DNA from 2 places in the Pseudanabaenococcus habilitatus PCC 7502 genome. Region 2 is predicted to be linked to the other one. Evidence: predicted binding sites of a transcription regulator. Region 2 holds the regulator's gene; the other holds the start of a gene.
The links. Region 2 encodes HrcA, which represses chaperone genes, less so after heat shock. Its sites were predicted from a motif close to TTAGCACTCNNNNNNNNNGAGTGCTAA; they were not measured.
Positions count from the first base shown of each region.

Region 1 (3,643 bases), 690 kb from region 2:
TGTAAATTCAGCGATATTATAAATTTTACCGTCTCGAATACATTGATAGATGTATTGGGTGCGGATAATGGGTAATCGATCTAGTCCTAAAAGTTCTTTACTACTGGTAAATAATAAGCGCCAGTCACCCAAGAGTAATTCTGGGACTTCTAGGGGAGAAGGATTGGGATTTGATTCTTCAAGATAGGCAACGGCAGATAGGATTTCTTTAGTTTGATTTTCTGTAGGTTTTAAGCCTTTTTGATTTAATCCTATTTGAAATGGAGCGATCGCCTGCAGTAAAACTTGTTTTTTATTCATTTTTTATTATTCATATCCCTATGTTACGCAGAAGGATAAATGATTTAGATAAATTATGGATTTTTCGACTTTGGGACTAATTGTAATCGCCCTTGGGCATCAGTTTGGACTAGCATACCCAATTTATCTAGCTCATTTACAGCAATCTGAAAGGTTTTCTGATCTACGGCAGACGTTAAAACCGATCCCCAGGCGGAAATTCTGGCGGCTGAACTATTGGGGTCTTGACGTAAAAATTCAGCAGAGGCACGAGAGTATGCTGCTACAAATTTAGTTTCTGGGAGGGCATCAGGGGGAAAGGTTGCTCGATCTGCCCACTCCGCCGCTTTAAGATAGGATTTTCGGGCTGCGGCACTATCCCCTAAAAATAATAATTCATCGATCGCCCGCCTCCGCCATACGGTATAGGCATCATATTGTTTTTCAGGAATAATGAATGGTAGTCCTTGCTCATAGAGAGTGATCGCCCGATGGGGTTGTGCTGCAAATAAAGTAACACTATTAGACATGAATAAATAAGCGTAAATATGTCTGGGATCACGACTGATAATGACATCAAAATAGTCGGGACTTAATACATAGCCCGTTTTATTTTTTAGCCTTGCCACATCATCACCAAAATATTGTAGAAATCCTAAAAACGTCAGGTCAGCAATTATATTATTGAACCCAAATCCTTTAGGCGGTAGTTGATTTAAGAACTTTAGGCGCGCCTTTTCTTGCTGTATCCACCGTTGATCCGCCTCTGGTGTTTGTCCCACTAGCTTTTGCTGCAGTCGAGGTAGTTGTAAACCAATGGAAGTAAGCGCAAAGGCAGCGATCGCCCCAAGATTAATAGCTAGTTTAATTAATTGCATAGGAAGATTCTATTATTCGACTATTATGCTTTTTGATGCGGCACAAAAAGAAATATAAAACCATAATGGGGAACCTAGCCTTGCGATTCTGATTTGTCTCTTTTTTTTCTGAAAACTTTAATAAGCCATAATTTCTATCCATATTCTATCCATTAAAATTTGGATATAAGACTTGAACTTACCTTTATTGTGGCTTGATTTTGGACTTGAATTTATCTGCGGCTGAATTTTGAAGATAAAGATATTTAGAAATATTATAGTTAATTTATTGCCTATAAACTTAAAACTTAACTTTTGAATTTTTCCTAGTTCGGTAAACCACACTGGTAGGAGTTACCCAAATTCAGCTACATTAGCACTCAGCAGTCAAGAGTGCTAAATAGTATTGTTATTGGATTAAACGCTATGGCAACAGTGTCTTTAAATGTTTCTACCGTGAAGCCCTTGGGCGATCGCGTGTTTGTTAAAATCAGCGAGAAGGAAGAAAAAACCGCAGGTGGCATCTTTTTACCTGATACAGCCAAAGAAAAGCCCCAAATTGGTGAAGTCTCTGCTGTTGGTGCTGGCAAGCTTGATGATAAGGGAGTCCGTCAACCTTTAGAAGTCAAAATTGGCGATAAGGTTCTCTACTCCAAGTATGCGGGCAATGAACTCAAGATTGATGGTGTTGAGTATGTTTTACTTGCAGAGAAAGATATTCTAGCGATCGTGGCATAGGTCTTACTAGATAGGCTTTTTGTAAGTATAAACCTTCAATTTGATCTTTACTTAATCCCTTCAATTAATCGAAATTAATCTAAATCTAAGGCTAGAAAATTATGGCAAAGCGAATTATATATAACGAAGATGCCCGTCGTGCACTCGAACGTGGTATGGATATTTTGACCGAAGCGGTAGCTGTTACCCTTGGTCCTAAAGGCAGAAATGTCGTTTTAGAAAAGAAATTTGGTTCTCCCCAAATCATTAATGATGGTGTCACGATCGCCAAAGAAATTGAACTTGAAGATAATGTCGAAAATACTGGTGTAGCTTTGATTCGTCAGGCTGCCTCTAAGACCAATGATGCGGCTGGAGATGGTACAACTACGGCAACTGTACTGGCACATGCGATCGTCAAAGAAGGTATGCGTAACGTCGCTGCTGGAGCTAATGCGATTTCCCTGAAGCGTGGTATTGATAAAGCGTCTAGTTTCTTAGTTGAAAAAATTGCGGCTCATTCTCGTCCAGTAGTCGATTCTAAAGCGATCGCTCAAGTTGGCTCAATTTCTGCAGGTAACGATGAGGCTGTAGGACAAATGATTGCCGATGCTATGGATAAGGTTGGCAAAGAAGGCGTAATTTCCCTCGAAGAAGGTAAGTCTATGACTACCGAACTGGAAATTACCGAAGGAATGCGGTTTGATAAGGGCTACATCTCCCCATACTTTGTCACTGACTCTGAGCGCATGGAAGCTTCCCTAGAGGAACCATTCTTATTAGTTACAGATAAGAAAATTGCCCTAGTTCAAGACCTTGTACCCGTTCTGGAACAAGTAGCCCGCACTGGTCGTCCTCTATTAATTATTGCTGAGGACATTGAAAAAGAAGCTTTGGCAACCCTAGTGGTCAACCGTCTCCGTGGCATTTTGAATGTGTGTGCTATTAAAGCTCCTGGATTTGGCGATCGCCGTAAAGCCATGCTGGAAGATATTGCTGTGCTAACTGGTGCTCAAGTTATTACTGAAGATGCAGGATTACGTTTAGACACAGTCAAGTTAGATGCGCTGGGTAAATCTCGTCGTATTGTGATCACTAAAGATACTACAACCATTGTGGCTGAAGGTAATGAAGCTGCGGTGAAGACACGTTGTGAACAAATCCGTCGCCAAATCGAAGAATCTGATTCCTCCTTTGATAAGGAAAAACTCCAAGAGCGCCTTGCTAAATTAGCGGGTGGTGTAGCTGTAATCAAAGTTGGTGCTGCTACGGAAACTGAAATGAAGGATCGCAAGTTCCGTTTAGAAGATGCCATCAATGCTACTAAAGCTGCCGTAGAAGAAGGGATCGTTCCCGGTGGTGGGACAACCTATGCTCACCTAGCTCCCGAACTCGAAACTTGGGCAAATGCTCACCTCAAGGCGGAAGAGCTTACAGGTGCATTGATCGTAGCCAAGGCTTTATTGGCTCCCGTTAAGCGTATTGCTGAAAATGCTGGACAAAATGGTGCCGTAATTGCCGAAAGAGTCAAGGAAAAAGACTTTAATACTGGCTATAACGCTATGACCAACCAGTTTGAAGATATGTTTACTGCTGGTATTGTTGATCCTGCTAAAGTAACTCGTTCTGCTTTACAAAATGCCGCTTCGATCGCAGGCATGATTCTAACCACAGAATGTATTGTTGTAGATAAGCCCGAAGAAAAAGCTGCTGCTCCTGCTGGTGGCGGTGCTGGAGACTACGATTACTAAGGCTAATCTAAGACTGATAAATCTTAAATTAGGAAAAGA
Region 1 is NC_019702.1:1,101,645-1,105,287, reverse strand. It holds gene SYN7502_RS05355 (PAP/fibrillin family protein) at 1-300, opposite strand, end outside; gene SYN7502_RS05350 (hypothetical protein) at 354-1,157, opposite strand; gene groES (co-chaperone GroES) at 1,563-1,874, shown strand; gene groL (chaperonin GroEL) at 1,976-3,604, shown strand.
Region 1: a site for HrcA is predicted at 1,510-1,536, ahead of groES (co-chaperone GroES). Genes of this name have one in related genera too.

Region 2 (3,643 bases):
GCCGCAGCAATTTGGATAATCCGTTCCACCTTTGCAGACACCGATCCTAACTGCTCTTGGAATGTCACTTTTTCTAATAGGGGTAAAAAGCTTTCTAGGGATACAGAGCGATCGCTATCATAGAAAAATTTACCATCGGATAGCCTTGCCCGAATTACTCTGCCATTACCTGCGGCGATTAATCGAGACTTATCTGGATCACCATTGGAAATCGTAATGAATTTGGGTAAAAGCTGATTATTTTGATCATACAAAGGAAAATAGCGTTGATGACTCACCATCTCGGTTTTAATTACCACAGGTGGCAGTGCCAAAAAATCTTGATCAAAATCGCCCACAACGGCGGTGGGATACTCCACTAATTGCGTTACTTCTTCAAGGAGTGCTTCGGGAATCTCTGCCTCTGCCCGCATTAACTCCGATACCCCTTTAATCTGGCTACAAATTCTCTGCTTGCGTTCAACTCCATCTACAACCACAAAAGCTTCCTTGAGGGTAGCCACATAGTCTCTAGCTGTATCGATAATTACAGGGCGGGGATGCATAACTCGATGTCCCCAACTACGGCGATCGCTTTTGACATTTTCTAGGCTCAGACTAATAATTCGTTGATCTAATAGGGCAACTAACCAGCGAATCGGACGGGGAAATTTTAACTCACCTGTACCCCAGCGCATCAGTCTTTTTCCTTCTAAACCTGTGATCCATGTGGGAGCTATCTCTGTCAATACTTCATCGGTTTCTCTACCGCGTACTTCTTGGTAAGCAAATACAAAGCTACCTTTTTCTGTTTCTTTAACTACTAAGTCAGCAATTTCTATACCCTTAGAACGGGTAAAACCCAATAATGCTTTAGTCGGCTCACCATTTTGATAAGCGGCTCCAAGGGCAGGACCTTTAATTTCTAGGGTTTGATCGGGCTGATGTCTAGGTAAACCTTCAATGACCACAGCTAAACGGCGGGGAGTACCATAGCAGCTAATTTTAGTGGCGGTTAGATAATTTGTCGTAAGGCTCAGAGGAATCTTCTGCTGCCATTGCTTCAGGGCATCGGTGATAAAACTTGCTGGTAACTCTTCTGTACCTACTTCTAATAAAAACGTTGCCATTTTTTGCTGCTAGACTAAATTAACCTTCAAGTTTATATTAATCCACAGCCTATAACGTTAAAACTTAGAGCTTTTAGAACTCTGCATCACAATAAATCTTTTTTGATTTTGGAGCCTTAATTTTTGGGATCGGCTTGTTTTAAGGCATCTTGTCTGGCTTTTTCGGTAGCATCTAGTGCCTTATTAACTTCAGTTCTTACCTCTGCGGGTTTATCTAAAAGATTTTGATTTACTGCATCTGGCTTAGTTTGCTTATTAAGTGACGATGTGACTAGATATAAAACTATGCCCACAGTTACAATCAATCCTAATAGTCGCATTTTTTTACCTCAGATTTATGCTCAGCTTATATTAGTTATAGCCTTTGATTCATTGCTTCAGACAAATTATGTGCTATTACTTGCACCGAAGCGATCGCCCGTTCGTAATCCATCCGAGTTGGACCTAAAACCCCCACACTACCCACAGGCACATCATCATAGCTATAGGTACTTGAAATTAGGGTGCAGTTTTGAATTGGCTCTAGGGAAATTTCATTCCCAATTCTAATAGTTAAGGCGTTAGCAGGGTTATTAGAAGCATTATTAAAAATTAGAGGAAATAAAGATGCTTGATCCACTTCTAACAGTTGAATAATTGCTTGTACTTGGTTCAATTGACTAAATTCTGGTTGGCGTAATAGTTCAGTTAGTCCACTAATGAATATTTGATTAATTTCGGGTGGATTGCAAATGGCAGCAAGTTCTTTTAGAGAAGTGGTTAAGACCTGAGCATACTGCTGAAATTCTTGATCTAGTTCCTGCCATCGCAGCTTAGTTAAATCTGTAATTAACTGATCTCGCAGATGGGTATTAAGAAAATTAGTTAAAATTTGGATTTCCGACTCTAGGCTACTTACCTCCATATCTGGGGGTAGTTTCACCGTTACCGATGTGGTGTTATAGGTATCAGTGACTAAAATTAGGATTAAAGTTTGATGGTCGACCATTAACAATTGCACATGGCGAATGCGGGCAGTTTGCAGATTAGGACTAGTAATCATGGCAATGCAACCACTAAAGGTAGCTAAGATTTGGGCGGTGCTGCGGAGAAGATGTTCTAAATTTTGGTAGGCGATCGCATCAAATTTTTGTTCTAGTTTTTGCTCCAAGATTGGAATCGTATGTGCGGCTTTATCTAAGTGAATTAAATGATCGACATATACTCGATAGCCTGAGTCCGATGGCACTCTCCCTGCAGAAGTATGGGGCTGATATAGTAATCCCGACTTTTCCAGTACGCCCATAATATTGCGAATGGTGGCTGGACTAATATTAAATTTGTAACCTTCAGCTATCACCTTTGACCCAACAGGTTCCGCCGTGGCAATGTAGTGATTTACAGTTGCCCACAACACCTTTTGCTGTCTGGGGTTAAGGTTGGTCATAGTTGATTTTCAATTTGAAGAACTATTTAAATAATTTTATAACTCAGCCCTTTTAACTCTTTTTATAAAGTGATTTGATTGAACTCCAGAACTTATAAATATTTAGTCCAAATTTTTAATACTTTTAACACTTTAATACCTAAATTTCAAACTTAATTGAAGCCTAAATAAAAGAGCATGATTTTTCTAGGGCAGTTTTTAAGAGCTTTTTGTAGTCTCGATCGCTAATTTCCAAGGCACCAAATCTTGCTAAGTGTGGATTCATCATCTGGGCATCAAATAGAACAAAACCCCGCGGTCGCAAATGTTCGACTAACTTTACCATTGCCACTTTGGAGCTATCTGGCACTCGATAAAACATAGACTCCCCAATAAATGCGCCATTAATGCTGATCCCTAAAATGCCCCCTGCCAACTTACCTTCATACCAGGTTTCAAAACTATACGCCCATCCTGCTTGATTAAGAGCCGCATAAATTTGCCTGAGTTCATTAGAAATCCAAGTTGTATCCCGATCTGCACATCCTGCCACAACTTCATTAAAAGCTTTGTTAATTTTGACCTCAAACCGATTTTGATTCAGGCTTCTTTGGAGCGATCGGGGATAGGTAAATCTTTGATCTAGGGGAATTAAAGTGCGCTTACTACTGTAATACCATTCCACGGGTTGGTTATCTCCCTCAGACATCAAAAAATGCCCTTGAGCATAGCCTTGAATGATGCTTTGAATATCCATAGGTATCACTAAATTACAAGCCACATTCTTAAGATTTCATACAGCGTATTCAGTAATATACTGCCCCCAAAATTAATATCTCCTAAATTAACTATTCATAAAAATAAATAAAAAAAAGATGCTTGGGTTGCCAAACATCGCTGTGAACGATAAAAAGTAAATTAGTTACTAAAGGGTTATTGAACCTTCAAGACCTTTATAGAGCCTGTTTCATATTTATTATGAGCAAGATTTATGATGCTTAGAAAATGCTAAATCCATACTCAAGTAGCCTAACAGATAAAGAATGGGAAATTATAGAACCATTGCTCCCAAAGAAAAAGCAAACTAGACCGCCAACTTGGACAAAAAGACAAATTTTAGACGGCATAC
Region 2 is NC_019702.1:415,810-419,452, reverse strand. It holds gene glyS (glycine--tRNA ligase subunit beta) at 1-1,109, opposite strand, end outside; gene SYN7502_RS02010 (hypothetical protein) at 1,226-1,429, opposite strand; gene hrcA (heat-inducible transcriptional repressor HrcA) at 1,465-2,535, opposite strand; gene aat (leucyl/phenylalanyl-tRNA--protein transferase) at 2,699-3,277, opposite strand; gene SYN7502_RS01995 (transposase) at 3,520-3,643, shown strand, end outside.